DNA from 4 places in the Thalassolituus sp. UBA675 genome. Region 2 is predicted to be linked to each of the others. Evidence: predicted binding sites of a transcription regulator. Region 2 holds the regulator's gene; each other region holds the start of a gene.
What was found. Region 2 encodes sigma-54, which starts transcription at its own class of promoters, with help from an activator protein. Its sites were predicted from a motif close to TGGCACNNNNNTTGCTNT; they were not measured.
Positions count from the first base shown of each region.

Region 1: the regulator sigma-54 is predicted to act here: its motif matches at 2,718-2,735, upstream of B3007_RS05560 (flagellar basal body rod protein FlgF).
Region 3: the regulator sigma-54 is predicted to act here: its motif matches at 4,304-4,321, upstream of atzF (allophanate hydrolase).
Region 4: the regulator sigma-54 is predicted to act here: its motif matches at 2,489-2,506, upstream of flgB (flagellar basal body rod protein FlgB).

Region 1 covers NZ_DBNJ01000010.1:56,437-62,032, forward strand. Annotated here, with positions in the region: gene B3007_RS05555 (flagellar hook-basal body complex protein) at 1-2,226, shown strand, start outside; gene B3007_RS05560 (flagellar basal body rod protein FlgF) at 2,771-3,517, shown strand; gene flgG (flagellar basal-body rod protein FlgG) at 3,530-4,315, shown strand; gene flgH (flagellar basal body L-ring protein FlgH) at 4,328-5,023, shown strand; gene B3007_RS05575 (flagellar basal body P-ring protein FlgI) at 5,154-5,596, shown strand, end outside.
Region 2 covers NZ_DBNJ01000031.1:67,516-73,111, reverse strand. Annotated here, with positions in the region: gene lptC (LPS export ABC transporter periplasmic protein LptC) at 1-361, shown strand, start outside; gene lptA (lipopolysaccharide transport periplasmic protein LptA) at 345-923, shown strand; gene lptB (LPS export ABC transporter ATP-binding protein) at 920-1,645, shown strand; gene B3007_RS13690 (RNA polymerase factor sigma-54) at 1,790-3,349, shown strand; gene hpf (ribosome hibernation-promoting factor, HPF/YfiA family) at 3,414-3,716, shown strand; gene ptsN (PTS IIA-like nitrogen regulatory protein PtsN) at 3,720-4,178, shown strand; gene rapZ (RNase adapter RapZ) at 4,196-5,071, shown strand; gene B3007_RS13670 (HPr family phosphocarrier protein) at 5,084-5,353, shown strand; gene mgtE (magnesium transporter) at 5,483-5,596, shown strand, end outside.
Region 3 covers NZ_DBNJ01000032.1:40,201-45,796, reverse strand. Annotated here, with positions in the region: gene urtB (urea ABC transporter permease subunit UrtB) at 1-76, opposite strand, end outside; gene urtA (urea ABC transporter substrate-binding protein) at 185-1,471, opposite strand; gene B3007_RS14400 (GntR family transcriptional regulator) at 1,740-2,420, opposite strand; gene atzF (allophanate hydrolase) at 2,430-4,265, opposite strand; gene B3007_RS14390 (GNAT family N-acetyltransferase) at 4,503-5,063, opposite strand; gene B3007_RS14385 (hypothetical protein) at 5,095-5,586, opposite strand.
Region 4 covers NZ_DBNJ01000010.1:50,208-55,803, reverse strand. Annotated here, with positions in the region: gene B3007_RS05555 (flagellar hook-basal body complex protein) at 1-771, opposite strand, end outside; gene B3007_RS05550 (flagellar hook assembly protein FlgD) at 793-1,581, opposite strand; gene flgC (flagellar basal body rod protein FlgC) at 1,593-2,042, opposite strand; gene flgB (flagellar basal body rod protein FlgB) at 2,045-2,446, opposite strand; gene B3007_RS05535 (CheR family methyltransferase) at 2,619-3,452, opposite strand; gene B3007_RS05530 (chemotaxis protein CheV) at 3,458-4,381, opposite strand; gene flgA (flagellar basal body P-ring formation chaperone FlgA) at 4,458-5,180, shown strand; gene flgM (flagellar biosynthesis anti-sigma factor FlgM) at 5,259-5,588, shown strand.

The DNA.
Region 1 (5,596 bases), on a different contig from region 2:
GGTGATTTCGTACAAATTGCTGATAACCCCACCAGCTCGGTCAATTATGACTTGATTAATCTGGGCTTCCTAAGTAACAACCGGATTGATGGAGGTGTCGAGCCTGTACTGGCCAATAACGAGTTCAACCTTGAAGTGACCAGTTCTACCGGTAACGCGGGTGGTCCATTTACTATCACGATCCCACCTGCAAACTACGCCAATCTCGAGGCTCTGGCAGTCGCCATTCAACAACAGATTGATATCTATATTGGTGCGGGTGGCCTGGCTGGTAAAGTGAACGTCGACGCCGTAGGTGGTCAGCTGGTGTTTACCAACACTCTAGTTGGTGCAGGTGAAGGCATTTCGCTGACGCCGACTGTCGCTGAGTCTCAAGCGTTAGGGGAACTTGGCTTCGATAGCATGTTCATCGTGACGGGTCAGGATGAGGTCGATCGTACCAACAGCTTCCGAATCAATCTGACTGTCCCAGCGCCGGATGATGAGGGGCGCAGTGGCTCCGTCGTGGTGACTCTGGATGAAGAATACCGCTCTGTGCAGCAGCTGGCGGCAAGTATTAACCGCCAGTTAAACAGTCAGGATGCGGACAACTACATTGGCGTTCAGGCGGCGGCCGTCGAGGTCGAACCGAAAGTGGTACCACCACAGTACAAGTTGCAGCTCACCGCCGTTGAAGCGGGTGAAGCATCAATTATCTCGATTACTAACATCACTGCAGGTGGGCAGGATGTCTCTGAGTCCGATCTCTACGGTATTCTGCAGGTTAACCCGGATGACGGTACTTTGCTGACGACCGGTATCGAAGGGGTGACAAACGAATACCCAGAACAGCGTGTCACTCTGATTGATCCAGACGGCCAGGAAACAGAAATTGTTATTCCTGAGCATGCCGAAGCCAACGAAATCGTCTCGCTATTCAATCAGCAGCCAGGGGTAACCGCCTCCGCTGAAACGGTAATGACGATTCCATCTTCTGGCTACAACACCCCGGGTAATGACATGTCTCTGACCCTGAACGGTCAAATTCTGGAATCAACCAGCCTCGAAGAACTCGCAGAAGAGATCAATGCTTACCGTGCAACGACGTTGCCGGGCTTCCGTGCAGAAGTCAGTGATGCCGGGGATCTGGTCATCACTAACGAAATTGGCCGTGATATCAAAGTCTCGATTGATAGTCCTGTCGTAACAGACTCACTGGTAGTACAGGGTGCATCCGGAACTGGCCCAGTGGTATTGGGTGGCACCACGGCGGCTGATGTGGCTGCAGCGGTAGGCGGCACCGTGAATTTCATTCTCAATGAAAACTACGTATTACGTGATCCTCAGCCAGTCATATCGGGTATCTTTGGTGCATTGACCGATGACGAATACTCAGACTTCACTCTGAACTCATTCGACCCAGATAATCAGGAAACCTACAACCACGCAACATCGACCACCATCTACGACAGCCTGGGTAACTCCCATGTGATGACTCAGTACTTTGTGAAAGAGCCGCTGGACCCAACACGTCCGAACGAGCAGAACGTCTGGGCTATGTACGTCTTGATTGATGGTAACGACATTGGCGACCCTGATCCTTCACTGCCATTTCCGGAAAACCTGGACCCGACGCGTTCACGGTTTGAACTCTTCTTCAACCAGGACGGGACATTAGACGAAGTCGCGACCGGCGATATCTACATCACCAACTGGGACCCAGTGGACGAAAATGGCGATTCGACAGGGGCTCTGACATCAACAAACGTACTGGAAGGTGGCTTGCCCCTGAGCGATCCACCCACAAACTCAAACTTCCAGATCAGTCTTAATGGTTCGACCCAGTTTGGTAGCGAGTTCTCGGTGAACGAAGTAAACCAGAACGGCTATGCAACAGGTCGACTGACCGGCCTCGAAGTGGATGAAGAAGGTATCATCTTCGCCCGATTCACCAACGGTCAGGCACAGACACTGGGGCAGGTGGCCATGGCCAACTTCCGTAACCCGGAAGGCCTGACACCAGTCGGCGACACGGGCTGGGCTGAGTCTTTTGAATCAGGTATTCCGACCATTGGCTCACCGCGAACGGCTTCGTTTGGCCAGATACGGTCATCTGCATTAGAAGACTCAAACGTCGATCTGTCAGAAGAGCTGGTGGGCCTGATCATCGCCCAGCGTAACTTCCAGGCGAGTGCGAAGACCATTGAAACCACCGACCAGATAACGCAGGCGATTCTGAATATCTGATGAGGGTTAGTCATGTGGGAGCGAATCAGCCGGAGGCTATTCGCGATAAACCCAATCGCTATTAGCCAGGCAAGCTGGCTGAATAGCTCCCACAAAGAGCGAATCAGCTTTTTACGCTGTGGGAGCGAATCAGCTTTTTACTCTGTGGGAGCGAATCAGCTTTTTACTCTGTGGGAGCGAATCAGCCATAACACTGTGGAAGCAGATTAGCAGTAACACTGTGGGATCAGATCAGCCATAACACTGTGGGATCAAATCAGCAGTAACACTGTGGGAGCGAATCAGCAGTAACACTGTGGGAGCGAATCAGCCGGAGGCTATTCGCGATAAACTCAATCGCTATTAGCCAGGCAAGCTGGCTGAATAGCTCCCACAGTGTTTTGCCACCCTGGCAACCGCTTGCCGTTTCCACACCCAACCACCGGCATATCGACACTCAAAATCCGTCCGAAATTTATCTAACTAATTGATTTCAAATGAAAAATCAGAGTTGGCACAGCCTTCGCAATACTTCATGTAACTGAACTATTGAAAGGCAACCACTATGGACCGCGCACTCTACATCGCCATGTCCGGGGCCAAACAAAACACCTACGGGCAAACCGCACACGCCAACAACCTGGCCAATGTTGCGACCACAGGTTTCCGCTCTGATTACACCCAAAGCCGGGCGCAAGGCGTGTTCGGCGAACACTTCCCATCGCGTGCTTACGCCATGACCGAACGTCCCGCCAGCGATATGAGCATGGGCTCACTGGTCGAGACGGGTCGCAACATGGACCTCGCGATTGAAGGGAAAGGCTGGTTTGCGGTCGTCGGCCCGGATGGCCAGGAAGCCTATACCCGCGCCGGAGACCTCAGTGTTGATCCACTGGGCCGACTGGTGAATGGCAGTGGTCGGCAGCTCATTGGTGACGGCGGCCCTGTGGTATTACCCGAATTTGAAAAAATCGATATCTCAAAGGCCGGAATTATTACGATTCAGCCACTTGGCGAAGTGCCTGCGGGCGTCGCCGAACCAGTGCAGCTCAAGCTCGTTTATCCAGACCCTGAAACATTAGAAAAAGGCGAAGACGGTTTATTCCGCTTTCGTGAAGAGGGCACCCCACCGGCTCAGCCAGACCTTAATGTCAGCGTTGTTGGTGGCTTTACTGAAAGCAGTAACGTCAATGCCGTCACCGAACTTACCAGCCTGATTCAGCTGAACCGTCAGTATGAAATGCAGGTGAAAATGATGAAACGTGTCGACGAGCTGGCAGCCGCCACGACACAGATCATGTCGAATCAATAAGGAGTCAGCACTATGATGAACGCACTCTGGGTCAGTAAGACCGGGCTCGAAGCACAAGACCTCGCGCTGACCACCGTATCAAACAACCTCGCCAACGTAGCGACCACCGGCTTCAAAAAAGACCGTCCGGTATTCGAAGACCTGATCTACCAGATTCAGCGTCAGCCGGGTGCCAACAGCTCAGCCGACAGTCGCCTGCCATCCGGTCTGCAACTCGGTACCGGTGTACGTACCGCAGGTACACAGAAAGTATTTACCACCGGCTCGCTCGAAATCACGGATCAGCCGCTGGATATCGCGGTTAATGGTCGCGGTTTTTTCCAGATTCAGATGCCTGACGGCAACATCGGCTATACGCGTGACGGTACCTTCCACATCAATAACGAAGGCACCGTAGTGAACGTCAACGGCTATCCGTTAGAGCCGCAGATTGTTATCCCTGAGCAGACCAACAACCTCACCATCAGTGAAGACGGTATTGTCCAGGCGACCATGTTCGGTGATCCGAATCCGCAGCAGTTGGGCCAGATCGAGACCGTCGACTTTATTAACCCAGCAGGCCTTCAGGCAGCCGGTGGCAACCTCTTTCTGGAAACCGCAGCCAGTGGTGCTCCTCAAGGTGGAGTTCCGGGTGAAGATGGTTTTGGTCGGGTAGTGCAGGGCGCACTCGAAAACTCCAACGTCGAAGTGGTTGAAGAGCTGGTGAAAATGATCACCGTTCAGCGCGCCTACGAAATGAACTCAAAAGTCGTGTCAGCAGCCGATCAGATGCTGCAGTTCCTGACACAGAACACCTGATGGAGGTGTGATATGAAACGCCTGTTAGTTAACGCATTAATCGCACTTACAAGCACCGCTTTGCTGAGCGCATGCAGCAGCATTCAACAAGAGCGCGACGTATTCCCGGATGATCCGGCCTACGCTCCTGTATCGGCACAAAGCCTTGAAGCACCGCCGACCAACGACGGTTCGCTGTTTCAACCAAGATACAGCGTAGGGCTATATACCGACCAGCAAGCTAACCGGATCGGCGACATCATTACCGTGATATTCGACGAGGAATATCAATCGTCGAAATCAGCGGAAACCGTGGCCGATAAGTCATCGAACAATAACATGGCTGTACCGTCCCTGATGGGGACAGTCCCCGGCTGGAAAAACCTGACCATGGATTCAGAAACCACCAATGACCGTCAGTTCTCGGGCAAAGGTGAGGCTGATCGCTCAAACAGCCTGACAGGTCAGATCAGTGTGACGGTTTCAGATATTCTGCCCAATGGCGTGCTACAGATACGCGGTGAGAAATGGCTGACCCTGAGCGAAGGCGACGAATATATCCGCATCATGGGGCTGGTGCGACCGCAAGACATCACACCAGAAAACACCATAGCCTCAAGCAAAGTCGCAGACGCGCGCATTTCGTTCGGTGGTCGTGGCAACCTTAACAACAGCACCAAACAAGGTTGGGCTGACCGCATCTTTATGTCACCGCTCTGGCCGTTTTGATTCAATATTTTGTAGGAGCGCTTCAGCCAGCTTGTCTGGCTATGCGCGATCACCAATTGGCACACCCTTCGCATCATTCCCTTCCAAACGCTCCTGTAACGGCAAAAACTGCGCAACTACGGATTAAACGATGAAAAACTGGCGTCAATTACTCGTCATAATGCTGGTCAGCACGATTCCAGCTCTGGCCCATGCGGAGCGAATCAAAGACATCACCAGCATATCAGGCGTGCGTTCAAACCAATTGATCGGTTACGGGCTGGTGGTTGGCCTCGATGGTACGGGCGATAAAGCCCCGTTTACCACACAGACTTTCCGCAACATGATGAACGAGTTCGGGATCACCCTACCGCAAGGAACTGACCCGAAACTCAAAAATGTCGCTGCCGTATCTGTTACTGCAGAACTGCCGCCGTTCTCCAAACCCGGCCAGCGAGTCGACGTGACCGTATCATCACTGGGCAATGCCAAAAGCCTGCGCGGCGGCTCACTGTTATTTACCCCATTAAAAGGCGCTGATGGCGGCATTTACGCGGTTGCGCAGGGTAACCTCGTCGTCGGTGGCTTTGGTGC
Region 2 (5,596 bases):
CGCAAAATCAGAGCACTTTCCCGAGGGCGACCTCACCGTATTCAGTGAGCCACGTCTTCTGGTCAGTTCAAAAGACGACTGGGTACTGACCGCTGACGAAGGTGTTATGCGCGGCAACGAACAGGCACTGAAATTATCAGGCAACATATTAATCAGGCCGCTCGACAGCAGTGACCCGATGCGCCTTGAAACCTCAAGGCTGACCTATCATATTGATGACAAGATCGCAGAGACTGATGAGCTGGTTACCATGACGGGTGAAAACAGCCGCATGACTGGCACCGGAATGATGTTTGACGCCACACGTCAGCGCCTCGAACTGAAAACAGGAGTCCGTACGACTTATGAACCTGTTCAATAAACTGGCCGTGATGTCGCTGTCAGTGATCGCAAGCTACACAGTCGCATTGCCGGATGACTGGCAGAAAGAAATGACGATCCTCTCGGATTCTGCAGAAATCGACCGCCGCGCAGGTACAGTTGTGTATGAAGGCAACGTCATTCTTACCCAAGGCACGCTGAAAATAGAAGCCGACCGCCTGATGATTCTGCGCAACGGCGACACCCTCGAAAAAGCCGTCGCAGAAGGCGACCGTGCCCGTTACCAACAGCAGATTGAGGTCGGTAAACCGCTCACCACAGCCCTCGGCAACCGCATCGATTACTACACCAGCGAGCGCCGCATCATTATTACTGGCGATGCTGAACTGGAACAGGAAGGCAATATTTTCAGCGGCGAACGCATCACCTACGACATGGCAACAGAGACCGTGCGTGCTGATGGCACCACCGCCGAGTCGTCGACCGACAGCACAGATGAAGACTCCGGCCGGATCAAAGTCGTTATCCAGCCGCCAAAACCTGAGTCCGAATCTGACTCAGAGTCTGACACGACAGAATCTCCGGAAGCAGCGACAGAATGAAAACACTGAAGGCAGAACATCTGGCCAAAAGTTACGGCGGCCGCGAAGTCGTTAAAGACGTGTCTATCCGCGTTGAAAGCGGCCAGATCGTTGGTTTGCTGGGCCCCAATGGCGCCGGCAAAACGACCTGTTTCTATATGATCGTCAACCTGGTGCAGGCGGATCGTGGCCGCATCATGATTGACGATGAAGACATCAGCCACCTGCCAATGCACGGCCGTGCCCGCAAAGGCATCGGTTACCTGCCGCAGGAAGCATCGATTTTCCGCAAGCTCAGTGTTGCCGACAACATCATGGCAATTCTGGAGACCCGTAAAGATCTCAATCGCCAGCAGCGCACCGAACAGCTCGAGCAGCTGCTCAACGAATTTCATATTCAACACATCCGCGACAGCGCCGGCATGGCGCTATCCGGCGGTGAGCGTCGTCGTGTCGAAATTGCCAGAGCACTGGCAGCAGAGCCCTCGTTCATTCTGCTCGACGAACCCTTCGCCGGTGTCGACCCGATCTCAGTCTCGGACATCATGGATATTATCCGTCAGCTTAAGGCGCGGGGCATCGGCGTACTGATTACCGACCACAACGTGCGTGAAACACTCGCGATCTGCGAGAAAGCCTTTATCGTTGGTGGCGGCCACATCATTGCCGAAGGCACGGCTGAAGATGTGCTTGCCAATGAGCAGGTGCGCGAAGTCTACCTTGGGGACGATTTCCGTCTTTGAAACTCTGACCGATGTCACGTACTGTAGAGTTATCTATTTACTCTGGTAAGCAAAATAGGTTCCATACACAAGGACTTTGCCTATAATGCTAGGTGCATCAAACAAAAAGATGGTTCGATTTTCAGGTCGTAATTACCGAGTTATATGAAGACATCCCTTCAGATTAAGATGGGCCAGCAGCTGACGATGACGCCTCAGCTGCAACAGGCCATCCGCCTCCTCCAGCTTTCAACGCTGGACCTTCAGCAGGAAATTCAGGAAGCGCTGGATTCCAACCCAATGCTGGAAAGCGAAGAGTTTGATGACAACAGCGACTCAGGCAACGAGTCCGACAACGATTCCCGCAGTTCTGATTCCGATAACAACGACAGAGACAGCCGCGAAGACCGTGAGAGCAGCTCTGACAATCAGGATTACGACAATTCCTACGATGACAATTCCTACGACGATCAGAGCGGCCAGGAATCTCTCGATGAGCAATGGTCGAGCGAGAAACTGCCCGATGACCTGCCTGTAGATAGCCAGTGGGAAGATACCTATCAGGTCAGCGCCGGAGTCGCATCAAGCTCCGGGCCGGTAGACGAAGACTTTGACTACGATTCCCGCTACGCCACCAGCGACAATCTGCAGGATCACCTGCTCTGGCAGCTAAACCTGACCCCAATGTCAGATGCTGACCGCGAAGTTGCGACCATGCTGATTGATGGTGTAGACGATGATGGCTACCTTCACACGACAGTTGAAGACGTCATTGAAGCGATGGACCCGTCACTCGAAATCGAAGAAGAAGAAGTGATGGCAGTTCTTCATCGCCTGCAACAATTTGATCCGGCCGGTGTTTTCTGCCGCGACCTGCGCGAATGTCTGCTTCTTCAGCTGCATCAGCTTCCACAAGGTACCCCGTGGTTAACCGAAGCTCAGCTGATCATTCGTGATCATATTGACCTGCTTGGTAGCCGTGATTATCAGTCGCTGATGCGCCGTACCAAATTAAAGGAAGACGACCTGAAATCCGTCATGCGACTGATTAAAGAGCTGAACCCTAAGCCGGGTGCCGGTATCGCTTCAGAAGAATCTGAATACGTCATTCCAGACGTCATCGTCCGCCAGATTCGTGATGAGTGGCGTGTTGAGCTGAATCCAGAAATTGCACCCAAGCTGCGCGTGAATGCCGATTATGCATCGCTGATCCGCCGCTCAGACAGCAGTGCCGACAATACCTTCCTCAAAGATCACCTGCAGGAAGCGCGCTGGTTTATCAAAAGCCTGCAAAGTCGCAATGACACTCTGCTCAAAGTCGCAACCAAAATCGTTGAATTCCAGATAGACTTCTTTGAAGAAGGTGATGAAGGGATGAAACCGCTGGTGCTTCATGACATCGCCGAAGCGGTTGGTATGCATGAGTCAACGATCTCGCGGGTGACGACTCAGAAATACATGCATACGCCGCGCGGCATTTTTGAGCTCAAGTATTTTTTCTCCAGCCACGTCAGCACCGACAGCGGCGGGGAGTGTTCATCGACGGCCATCCGGGCGATGATCAAAAAACTGATCGCGGACGAAAACACGCGGAAGCCACTCAGTGACAACAAGATAGCAACGATGCTGGGTGAGAAAGGCATCAAAGTGGCACGGCGCACGGTAGCGAAATACCGCGAGGCTATGCTGATACCACCATCGAATGAACGTAAGCAGCTGATTTAGAGTCTGTTAGTTGAGAGTCAACAGACTTTGATTCACATACCGCCAGCGACACAGGAGACTTGGCATGCAAATCAATATCAGTGGTCATCATGTAGAAGTAACAGAAGCTATGCAGGCACACGTTGAAGATAAAATGGCAAAACTGACGCGCCACAGTGACAGCATCACCACAGGGCAAGTCACACTGACTGTCGTTAAAGATCGACAGACGGCTGAAGCGACAATTCACATCACAGGTCACGACCTGCACGCCAAAGCAGAAAACGAAGATATGTATACCGCTATCGATCAGATGGTGGATAAGCTGGACCGTCAGGTTCTGAAACACAAAGAGAAGCTGGTAGCGCGCCAACACGGTCAAGGCTGAAGCATGTCTTTGAGTATTGAGGATATCCTCACACCGGAGCGGTCCGTCATTGACGTGACCGTTTCCAGTAAGAAAAAACTGTTAGAACAACTTTCATCTCTGGTTGCTGAAGAAATCGGCGACGCCTCCGCAGACGATATATACGAACGCCTGTTAGCACGCGAGCGCATGGGGAGCACAGGGATAGGAGAAGGCATCGCCATCCCACACTGCCGACTGCTGCAGTGTCAGAAAGCGTTGGGCATTCTACTAAGATTAAATACCCCGATAGACTATGATTCTATTGATGGTAATCCGGTCGACCTCGTATTTGCTTTGTTAGTCCCCGAGGAAGCGACCGACGAACACCTTCAGATATTGGCGACACTCGCCAGTAACTTTAATCAGGCGGAATATCGCGAAGCTCTACGCAACGCGCCAGACGCCAAACATCTTTTCCAGCGAGCGATCGCAGAGCGGTAGTCATCACGGAGTCGAATATGCGCCTGGTAGTTATCAGCGGAAGATCAGGATCGGGCAAATCGAGCGCTCTGCACGTTCTCGAAGATCTGGGCTTCTATTGCATCGATAACCTGCCGATCGGGCTGCTACCCGCATTGGCCAGTCAGGCAGATGCTAACGACAAGCTCACCCGGGTAGCGGTCAGTATTGACGCGCGTAACCTGTCGGCGACAGAAGAGCCTGTCGAACAACTACTGTTCGATCTGCCTAATGATCACTATCAGCTCGACGTGGTTTATCTTGATGCGTCTGAAAAGGTTCTGCTGCAACGATTCAGCGCGACACGCCGAAAGCACCCTCTCACGACCACAGAACTGTCACTGGCAGAAGCCATCGACCAGGAGAAAGACCTCCTTGATCCACTCGCCAATATGGCGGACCTGACCTTAGACACCACCCACATGTCTGTTCACGAGTTGCGCAGCATGATTCGCCTGCGGGTTGCAGATCGTCCGAACGGTGAGATGTCGATCCTGTTTGAGTCGTTCGGCTTTAAACACGGTATCCCGACAGACGCCGACTACGTTTTCGATGTACGGCACCTGCCGAACCCCTACTGGAGCGAAGACCTGCGAAAACTCACAGGCCTCGACAGTGAAGTACAGTTATTCCTGAACAGCTATGATGTTGTTGGAGAAATGCGGAAATCAATCAGCGATTTTCTGACTCGCTGGACGGATCGTCTGATCGAAGCAAATCGGAGCTACATGACCATCGCAATTGGCTGCACCGGTGGTCAGCACAGATCCGTCTACCTGGCGGAGCAGCTAGCCACCGAATACCGTATGAAATACCCGAACGTGCAGGTACGTCACCGTGAACTAGCGCGAGCGGCGAATCTGCCCACTCCATAACCCGGACACCGTATGATCCAGAAAAGCGTTCTAATAATAAATAAACTCGGCCTGCATGCCCGTGCTGCGGCCAAACTGGTATCTACCGCGTCAGCCTTCTCCAGCCAGCTGAAAATTGGCAAGGACGGGCGTATGGTCGACTGCAAGAGCATCATGTCAGTCATGATGTTGGCCGCAAGCAAAGGCACTGAGCTGATCCTGACTGCGGAAGGCAGTGACGAAGGAGCTGCCGTCGATGCCATTACCGATCTCATTGATCGTCGCTTCGATGAAGAAGAATAGCCCTCAGGAAAATTTCACGATTATCCCCGCTAAAACAGCTGATTAGGCCCAAAACTGCGAGTACTTTCGTGGTATCAACCGAGCAATCAGGCTAGAATCAGTTAACCCGATTTACTCCGGATTCCGGCCATGGCTCAGCACACAGAAAAGGCAAAAGCAAAACTCCACAGCCTTAATGCTGCCCTGGAAAGTGGTGCCCTGAATAAAGTAGAGCGCATCCTGAATTCTGGTCTCGCGCCTGCC
Region 3 (5,596 bases), on a different contig from region 2:
CTTCAGCCCCTGCCACCACCACAGTATACAAAACAAATGCGAACAGCACGGCCGTCCGTATCAATACAGAAAACATAATTATCACCGGGAATTTTGAGAGAAGCAGGAAAGAATTTCCCTGCCTGTCCTTGTTACGAACTGCGATAGAGCGCGTTTTACCGCACTCTATTCCGCTGCCAGCGAATTACTCGCCTGCAACCGCCGAACCACCACAGGTTTTCGTTGAGGTGTTGTAGTTTCCGCAGTTAATAGGTGCAGTCCAGTCTGAGATCAGGTTTGCACTTTCTGGCAGATAATCCGTCCATGCATCACCTTTCACTTCTTCGTCAGTAGCCCAAACGATTTCGAACTGGCCATCTTCCTGAATCTCGCCAATCAGTACCGGCTTAGACAGGTGATGGTTTTCGTTCATTACGGCCGTACCGCCAGTCAGGTTAGGTACTTCGATGCCGTACATCGCAGAGCGTACTTTATCCACTTCTGCAGAGCCTGCTTTTTCAACCGCTTCTGCCCACATGCTGAAACCGATGTAAGTCGCTTCCATTGGGTCGTTAGTTACACGGTCTTCATCGCCGATGTAGTTATGCCATGCTGCGATAAACTCATCGTTAGCTTCGCTTTCTGCACTCTGGAAGTAGTTCCATGCAGCCAGGTGACCAACCAGTGGCTCAGTATCAAAACCTGACAGCTCTTCTTCACCTACTGAGAAGGCAACAACTGGAATTTCTTCAGACGCTACGCCCTGGTTAGCCAGTTCTTTGTAGAAAGGAACGTTCGCGTCACCGTTAATGGTAGAAACAACGGCCGTTTTCTTACCAGCGGCACCGAATTTCTTAATATCCGATACGATAGTCTGCCAGTCGCTGTGACCAAACGGCGTGTAGTTCACCATAATGTCTTTTTCAGCAACACCTTTAGACTTCAGGTAAGACTCAAGAATCTTGTTAGTCGTACGAGGGTATACATAGTCAGTACCTGCAAGTACAAAACGCTCAACGCCGAGATCGTTGATCAGGTAATCAACCGCAGGAATCGCCTGCTGGTTTGGCGCAGCACCGGTATAGAATACGTTGTAAGAAGATTCTTCACCTTCATACTGAACCGGGTAGAACAGCAGACCATTCAGCTCTTCCACAACTGGCAGAACCGATTTACGGGATACTGAAGTCCAGCAACCGAAGATCACATCAACGTCTTCTTTTTCCAGAAGTTCACGGGTTTTTTCTGCAAACAGAGGCCAGTTAGATGCTGGGTCGACAACCACTGGCTCAAGCTTTTTACCTAGCAGGCCGCCCTTCTTATTCTGTTCTTCGATCATCATAAGAACAGTGTCTTTCAGAGTAGTTTCTGAAATTGCCATAGTACCCGACAGAGAGTGCAGGACACCGACTTTAATGGTGTCATCTGCTGCATTCGCAATGCTTACGCCTGCAGCCATCGCTGTCATACCAACAATCTGTGACGCTTTCATCAGAGTTTTGAGACTTACTTTTTTCATAATTATTTCCTTTTTATGGTCAGGATTATGTCCGGCCTCGACTCTTCTCTTGGGGGTGTGTAAGAGCGGGCAACTATAAAACCGATCTAGTTAGAGCAATCGCCGTACCAGTTTTCATGCCTTATTTTTCGGCAATTTCTGGCAAAGAGTGCCCCCCAGAGGAGCATTTCCGGTCTTGAGGAGATAATTCGCACCAATAGTGCTCAGCGAGTTGTTTTTTTTGCCTTGAAAGCGTGCGTATCTATTTCCTTGATAAGTCGGTGGAGTATCGTTGTCGCGCTTCCTGAATTCTGTGAACTGTTATTTCGCGAACAGTATTGCGACTGACCTCGATGTGTTTAGTAAGATCTCGCGTTGCACGAGAGCTGTCTGCCGAAAGAATCGCACTGAGAATACTACTGTGCTCATCGTATGTTGCCTGTATACGCCTAGGCTCATAAAAGTCGAGGCGCCTTACGATCCTCAGACGCTCACATACGCCTTTATGAATGGCTTCCATTTGCTTGTTCTGGCCACACTCCAATAGTCCGAAGTGAAATTCCTCATCCAGAAACGCTACATCAACAGGATCAACCTGCCTCTGTGAGGGCTTGCAGCACCAGATGGTGACCAGTCCCGCTAAGCGTTCCGCCCGGTCTGATTCCATACACAGGCGGCGAACCACTTCACACTCCAGCAGAATGCGGACATCGTAGAGCTCTTCGAAATACCGAAAGTCAAAAGGCCTGACCTGCCAACCATTACGGAAGTACACCTGCACATACCCATCGCGCTCCAGGCGATACAGCGCTTCCCTGACAGGTGTCCGGGAGGCCTGCATACGCTCTGCAACTTCACTTTCACTGAAGCGATCTCCGGGTAGCATTCTGAAGTCGAAGATATCTTCTTTCAGCTGTCGATATACTTTCTCGGCAAGGTTCACAACATGACCTTATGCGTTCAGTGATGAGATATAGGCCCGCCAGCCGCCGAGATGACTAATGTCCGTTGCGCTCGCCACCGCCTCTGGTTCGCAGATAAAGCCTTTCACCAGACGGCCGTCTTCCAGCTCAAGAGTTCCAATACCAAGCGGCTGCGGAATTTCTTCAACGAAAGAACCAAAGGCCGCCTGATCTAAACGCCACAGCTCGACGATTAATTGATTCCCTGTAACCTCGCCGCTCTTCAGATCCTCTTCGTTAAGGCGCACCAGACCTGGCTTCGGAGGCACTGTATTTGCGAGAGCATAGAGCTGATACTTGTTGGCGGTGAGTGTCTGTTCCAACAAGGTCGCGTGACGACTAGTCAGCTGATGGTTCAGAGGCATCCCGGTCAGATGGGCACCCACAACGGCAACGACTACAGAAGTATCTTCTTTTTTGCCCAGCATCACAGGCGCTTCGGCTAAGCAAAGGTGTGACTGCCACTGGCCAGCAAAGTTGGTCAGAGCCAGCTCGTGCCATCCAGGTGCAATAACAGTAACTCCAAACGGTAAACCATCGGTACGCATATGCGCAGGCAACGACAAGGCACATAAGTCGGCCAGATTGACGAAGTTTGTGTAAGTGCCTAACTGACTGTTGACCTCAACCGGGGCGGCATCAACGTCTGCCATCGTCGGAAATCGAGGAGCAGTGGGAACAAATAACGCATCCACTGTTTTAAAAATACTCTGTATCTGGCGCACCAGATCTTTGCGGCGATACTCTGCTTTGAATGCATCCACTGCCGTACCGTTAACGCCACCAGCAATGATGTTTTTTACGACCGGATTAATACCCGGTAAATCCCGTTTCAGAAACTCGCCGACAGCCGCATAGCGTTCGGCCACCCATGGGCCCTGATATAAAAGGCTGGCCAGCTCAAACAAGGGCGTAAAGTCGATTGTTTTTAAATCGAAGCCTGCATCAACAGCCTGCTCACAGGCTTTTTCATACGCCGCTTTTTGTATGTCATCTCCAAACCATGGTGCATCTGCAGGGATACCCAATGTCTGGATACGTTCATTACGCACCATAGTACGTGAGCGGGCGTAGCCATCTGCTGGATCGAATTGCGCAGCAATTTCATAAATGCGCTCGGCATCGCGGCTATTGAGCGCAAAGACAGAAACGCAATCAAGACTTCGGCATGCTGGAACAACGCCCGAAGCACTGATAGCGCCTACAGTCGCCTTTAAACCGACGATATGATTAAAGCCCGCAGGCACCCGGCCAGAGCCAGCGGTATCGGTACCGAGCGAAAAGGCCACCTGGCCCTTTGCAACCGCAGTCGCAGAACCAGAACTTGAGCCGCCAGAAATATACTCAGGATTAAACACGTTGTTCACTGCACCGTATGGCGAGCGAGTACCAACCAGTCCGGTTGCGAACTGATCGAGATTGGTTTTCCCCATAACGATGGCACCTGCCTTACGCAGAAGCTGAACAACAAAAGCATCATCATCCGGCTCGTAGGCATATTCAGGGCACGCCGCCGTGGTGAGAAAGTCCGCAGCATCAATATTATCTTTCACGGCAAACGGCACACCGAAAAGGGGAAGGTTTCTGCCCTCATCGTCCGCTGCAGCTTTCAGGTTTTCGAGGTAACTTATTTGTTTAGTAAGCTGTTCCTCGCTGGCTAGCGCAATCCAGGCGCTACCATTGCGGGGCAATCCATTCGTATCCAGCTCGTCTGCAGCAATCGCTTTCCGGGTGGCCAGTAAAAGCTCACCTACATCAGCGCCATTCCTATATGCCCGGGCCCAATCGTTCAGATTCCAGCCAATTCCTGTCGTTACTTCTGTCATGCCAACCGCCATTGAATTCATACTTGTATACAAGATTCGTAGCGACACTTGTGCCAGATTCGTCAGGCAAGACAGGGGAATCTATAACATTATGATTTTTAACGGGTTTATCGAGATAAGAGCATCTAACTCACAAACAGAAAGTCAGACAAAGTACGGATGGCGCTTTAGAAGAAAGCTCGATGTAGCTGCATTGCACCAATTTGCACCAACTCGTACTAAAGAGCAACACAGATTTCAGAAGAGGTTTTTCAGATAGAACTGCATAGGTTTGGTCGACTCGCCCGATGCATCGACGTCTTTCCAGGCAAAAGACGTGCGAATACCCGCCATAGGCTGATAGCCCATATGCTTCCAGATCGGATCAAGTGACTGGTAGTTCTCTGGGCGTAAAGGATGATCATCGGGCCGTACCACGGAGCAAAAGACACAGGCGGATAACCCAAGGGCACGTGCATGCTTCTCCCGAGCATCAAAAAACTGTCGATACACTCCCTTACCCCGATACTCAGGCAGGAGTACAGACTCAGCACAGTAGAATAACGCCTTGTCATTGATTCCCGCTTTCAGGAACGGAGCTCTGAACTCATCGACTTCCGCCGCTAAGGGTAGACCGGTCGATGCTCCAACCAGATGGTCGCCTTCCCAGCAAAGCACCACAATACTGTCAGGGCACTTGGTGTAGGTGGCGAGGTAAGCACGCTCGTAATCTTCCGAGCCGTCGTAGAGGTATGGAAAATCGCGGAATATCCGAATCCGCAGGTCGGCAAGTTCCTCAAGAACCGGGCTTATTTCCACGCCGTAAAGGCACTCGACTCTCAGGCCCACCTTAGTTGCCCGTTACCCGCTTGAAGGTTTCCTGAAGGACTTTCACATCATTGGCAGCACGGTGCCGGTCGACATCTAACTCATTCCAGAGTGTGCTTTTAGTGTCTGCCCAGCGCTCCATTTCTTCCATGGTCAGTAGCTTGTTGATGGTTTCGATGCGAAAGCGTTGGACCAGCTCAGCTTCTTCGAACAGGCGGCCAATCCATGAGCTGTCAAAGCTCCATGCATCAGAGTAGAGAGTTTTATTGAACAGGTGCTCATTGAGCAGCAGGGCGACATCACGAATGCTCAGACCTTCCTGCTCAAGTTTGTCGCGGCTGATGCCGTGGATCGCTTCGGCCTCTTCTGACCAGTGCGTCCAGTGGCTGACAGGCTTGATGAGATAGCTGTGCACTTCCCGGTCTTCGAGAGCAAAGCCGATTTCGATGGGGAAACTCCCCCGGCCAAATCCAGAGGCTTCGACGTCAATGATGGGTGGAAGGGAACTACTCACAAATAACTGC
Region 4 (5,596 bases), on a different contig from region 2:
CTCCTGAACGGTGGCACCTGCGGCAACACCGGCCAGGGTAATGGTCTGACTGCCATTACCGTCACCGATATCAAAGTCCATCGACTCAGTACCGTAGCCCGCCGCCGCGACTGCCGCGACTGTATTCGGGAACAATACCTGTGCAGGAATGCCTGCATCCGTTGGCTGACCCGCTGAATCCAGTACGGTTTTGGTGGATTCAAGAATCCCCGCGTCTGCCGCACCAACAGACAAACCGTTGGTGGTGATCTGCAGACCCTGCTCCTGCAGAACCTGCTCACCGGCGTCCAGGTTTACGATGGCGGTGGCAAGAGTCGTCAGGCGTGGCGGCTGGTTAGCAATCTGAATATTGATGTCGCCCAGCACACCGCTGACCACACCGTTTTCGTTGGCTTCATAACCCTGCAGGCGTGAGCCGTTGTTCGCCACGACAAATCCGTTTTTGTCGAGCGAGAATATCCCTGATCGGGTGTAAGACACACTGCCACGGTCATCCAGTACGAAGAAACCGTTACCGTCGATGGCCAGGTCGAGGGCATTTTCAGTACCACTGATATTACCCTGCGAAAATTCCTGACGGACGTTATCAACCAGTACACCACTACCGACCGGCTTCAGACCGGTACCAAGCAAGGTACTGGTGTAGACATCGGCAAATTCTGCACGGGATTCTTTAAAGCCAACGGTACTGGCGTTCGCCACATTGTTACCTGTGACTTCCAGATCCGTAGAGGCTGCACGGATACCACTTAAACCAATATTAAAAGCCATATTTGTACTCCTCTCGCCGGATCAGGCGTCAAGAATCTGTTTAATCTGATCAAGGTTGGCGCGTTCGCCACCGGTTAAGTTCAGGGTCACTTCGCCACCCGCACTCATGGTGACGCTGTCGACGCGTGAACTCATCTGCATATCCAGTTGTTCACTCTCACCGGCAATCGTGCCGCTGAGTTTGAAAACGTATTGACCTGGTGGGTAGACGTTTTCAATCGGATCTCCGTTATCGTCCAGTACGATCTCGCCATTTTCATCGCGGAGGTACTGGTCAAGATTCATCTTGCTGCGGTCCAGGTTGACGATGTCACCATCGACCATCAGGTTGTAGCCATCCCAGCGCACAGACATGGCGCCCGCGTCATGCGAACCGAGTGAAATCTGCTCCAGAGTCTGACCATTTTTGTTTTCGATGGTCAGCATCATGTCGCCTGTCGCCGCAGGTACCTCAGTGAAGCCGCTGACCACACCGCCGTTCGTGAGCAGGCCTGTGGTATTACCATCAACAATCACACTCTGACCGACGAGACTTGACGCCTGTAAAGCGGCATTGGAGGTAAACTGTGCCGCCATGCTCTCTGCCGTATCGTTGAGGTTGTCGATCCCTTCAACCGATGAAAACTGAGCCAGCTGAGCAACGAACGCCTGGTTATCTGTCGGCTCCAGCGGGTTCTGGTTATTCAGCTGCGCGACCATGAGTTCGAGAAAGGCATTGCGACCCAACTCATTGTCTTTGGCTTCGGTCTGCGTCGGCGTACGGTACTGATCCAGTACGGCGGCGTTGTTGTTTACTTCGTTAATCGCCATTTATCGCCCCCTTACTGGCCAAGTGTGAGTGTGCGTTGCAGCATCTGCTTCGCGGTTTTAAGAACTTCAACGTTCATTTGATAGCTGCGCGATGAAGACATCATGTCGGTCATTTCTTCAACGATGTTCACGTTCGGGTAGTACACGTAGCCGTCGTCGTTCGCCATTGGATGATCTGGCTGGAAACGTGCCTGCAGCGGTGAATCTTTTTCGACGATGCCGTCGATTTTTACGCCAGCACCCATGGCCGCATCGGTATCCATAAAACCGTTCACATCCCGGCTTTTTGAATTCACTTCGCTTTCGAGCACGGAAAACCAGGGCTTGCGTGCACGGTAGGTTTCATCCACAGAGCTTGAAGCGCTGTCGGCGTTGGCAATGTTACTGGCGGTGGTATTCAGTCGGACTGACTGGGCAGTCATACCGCTTCCGGCAATGTTAAGTACGCTGGTCAGTGACATAATTATTCTCCCCGGATCGCGTTACGCATGCCTTTGAACTTACCGCTCAAAAATTCGAAGCTGGCGTTGTAGTCCATGCTGTTACGGGCAAACAAAGCTTGTTCGGTCTGGGCGTCGACCGTGTTGCCGTCGATGGATGGCTGCAGAGGATTGCGATACTTCAGTTCGTCATCGGCAAAGCCGCTGGTGCCACTCAGGTGAGCAGAATGCGTCGCTGCCATACCGAATGAGGTGTTGCTGTGAGTTTCTGCTTCGAGAATGGCTTTGAAATCAAAATCACGGGCCTTGAATCCTGGGGTGTCTGCATTGGCAAGGTTGTTTGCCAGTACTTCGGCGCGTTGCGCACGAAGCTGCATTGCGTTGTCGTGGATTCCGAGTGCGTTGGTAAAGTTGATTGCGCCCATTCTGTACCTGCCTGTTTGCCATATGTGTTCGTCTGCAGAGATACAGCAAGAGCTGGGCCAATTTATTTTTTACTTATTTTTCAATGGGTTATCAAAAAAGCGGGCATTTAAAGGAGAATTTCACAGAGGGGAACGGCAAGCCCTTACCTACCAGCGGCAAAGGCTAAAACGATTACTTTTTCCGGTAGAGGATACCTGGGTTACAACTGACCATTTCATAGTGATCCGGCATCCCACTCAAGGCTTCTGAAGCACCGAGGATCAGGTAGCCACCCGGCTTCAGAGCACCGTGCATTTTCAATAGGATGTCGCGCTTGCGTTCGGCGCTGAAATAAATCAGTACATTGCGGCAGAAGATAATATCGAAGGTGCCGAGACGCGAGTAGCTGTCGTTCAGGTTAAAGTTTCTGAACTCCACGCCCTGGCGCAGTTCTTTGCCGACGTGCCAGGCATCGTCTCCGGTTTTTTCAAAGTACTTCGCCAGCTGGTCTTCTGGCATACCACGCCGTATCGCCATCCATGGGTACGTCCCTTCTTTGGCGGCGCTCAAAGCACTTTCTGATAAATCGGTAGCCAACACTGACACAGCAGGCAGACGTTTCGAGCTCGTTCGGCGGAATTCCAGTTCAGTCAGTTTGATAGAGTAAGGTTCCTGCCCTGTTGAGCAGGCCGAAGACCAGATACGTATGGGCGATGATTGTTCAGCGAGTGCCGGAAAAACGCGATTACGAAGAATTTCGAATGGATGACTGTCGCGCAGCCAGAGTGTTTCGTTGGTCGTCATGGCATCAATGACGTTATTTTTGAACTGACGGTCACGCTCCATGCAGTACATCAGCTCGGTCAGACTGGGTAAATTACGGTCGGCCATGAGCTTTCGCAAACGGCTGGCGACCAGGTATTCTTTGCCATCCCCCAGCAGAATGCCGGAGAGTCCCTCAAGGTAGTCGCGGAACTGGTTATACTCCGCAGCAGTTACCACGACTTCCTTCTTGTTATGCGTCATCAATTTCAACCGTGGTTAATTCGGCTCACAATATTGTCGGCCAGTACGTCGGGGTCAAACTTTGCAATAAAGTCATTAGCACCCACTTTTTCAACCATTGCCTGGTTAAATACACCGCTCAGTGATGAGTGCAGTACTACATAAAATCCCTTCATCGCATCGTTACTACGAATGTGAGTGGTCAGCGTGTAGCCATCCATCTCTGGCATCTCAATATCGGATACCAACATCATGTAACGGTCCTGCGGTCGCTCACCCTCGTCTACGATTCCTTTCAGGTGCTCCCAGGCTTGTCTGCCATCTTCGAGAGCGACAACCTCTACGCCAACGTTCTCCAGACAGCGGGTAATCTGCTTACGCGCAATCTTAGAATCATCCACGATCAGAACTTTCTTTTTACCGGCCTCAGTACGGACGTCGTCACTGACGATGCCTTCACTGATGTCCTCTTTCACCGGCGATACTTCAGCAAGAATCTTCTCTACGTCGATGATCTCGACGATGTGATTCTCAACTTCAGTGACTGCTGTGAGGTAATGCTCGCGGCCCGTGCCCTTGGGCGGTGGATGAATATGTTCCCAGTTCATGTTGATGATTTTGTCGACCGAAGCCACCAGGAAGCCCTGAGTCGCGCCGTTGTACTCAGTAATAATCACGAACGAACCATTCACTTCATCCAGCGGAGGACCACCCGTTGCCAGGCTCATATCGAGAATCGGTGTGGTTCCTGAGCGGATGTGAACAACCCCACGGACAACACGATTGCTGCCAGGCAGGGACGTCAGTCGCGGACACTGTATGATCTCTTTTACTTTGAATACGTTAATGCCGTACAACTGTTCACCGCGGACGCGGAAAAGCAGCAGCTCCAGACGGTTTTCGCCGACCAGCTTGGTACGTTGGTTTACGGACTCAAGAACACCAGCCATGTGTGCCTCTCTTTCAGATCAATTCCGGCATGACCTTTGCTCAACCTGAGGTATGAGTAATAAAAGTGCCGGAATCATGACATCATTTTCGTTAGCTTCATTGAGCATAGTAGAGAACCAGAGAAGCGCAGGCGTTTTATTTGGTTTTTTCATCTGGTCGTTGTCGACCGTTGCTCAGGCCGGAAGCTCTCTGGATGATGTCACCGCTGAACTGAAAAATCGCTGGATTGCACTGGGGGGAGACGCCGGTGTATCGGAGTTTGAGTATCCTTCTGTATCACCGGGATATGAGTTGCCTGACTGCAGCGCTTCGCTAGAGGTGAATGTTATCCGCCACCTACAACCGGGGCGCAACGGTGTTGAGGTCAGCTGTGCAGCGCCCTTCTGGCGCCAATCGTTCGCGGTTGAACTGAAGGTGTTCGCAGATGTCGTCACCGCTGATACCGATATACGCCGGGATACTGTTATCAATGCAGGTCAACTCAGAATCAGTCGCCTTGACACCTCTGATCTGCACAAAGGGTATTTCAGTAATATTGACGCCGTCAGCGGAATGCTGAGCAAACGAACTCTGCGACAAGGAACACCTGTCACACCTGACATGGTCGACTTACCCGACCTTGTTCAACGCGGGCAACTGCTCAAAATCAGGCTGGTCAGGCCGGGAATTCAGGTCGAGATTAAGGGGGAAGCCCTGGCTCGTGGTCACCTGGGTGAACAGATACGGGTCAGGAATACGCAGTCGGGAACCACCCTGTTTGCGGAAGTCATCGGCGATGGCTTAGTACAGGTCCAGTGAGTTTTCAAAAAAAACTGACACTTTTTCCTAAAGTAATGAAATCTGCTGCCGTTAACTACAATGAAGAGGTACATCTGAATGAAGCTCGGAGAAATGATGATGAACATCAATAAATTCACTAACGGCAACAGTGTCGACACGAATCGTAGTCGTACTGAACCCGTTAAGGCCCCAGAAACGAATGCTGAAGGCAAAGCCAGGGAATCCGCGCCGCTGACCGATCAGGTCAAGCTTAGCGCGAGCAGTAAAAGCATTCAGCAGATAGAAGCTGAGATTAAAGAGATGAAGGACGTCGACGACGCAACCGTTGAGCGCATCCGTAGCGCCATTGATAACGGTGAATACAAAATCGATTACGACAGACTGGCAGGGAAAATGCTTGATTTTGAGGACCGATTCAACTTCTGAGGTCCTCA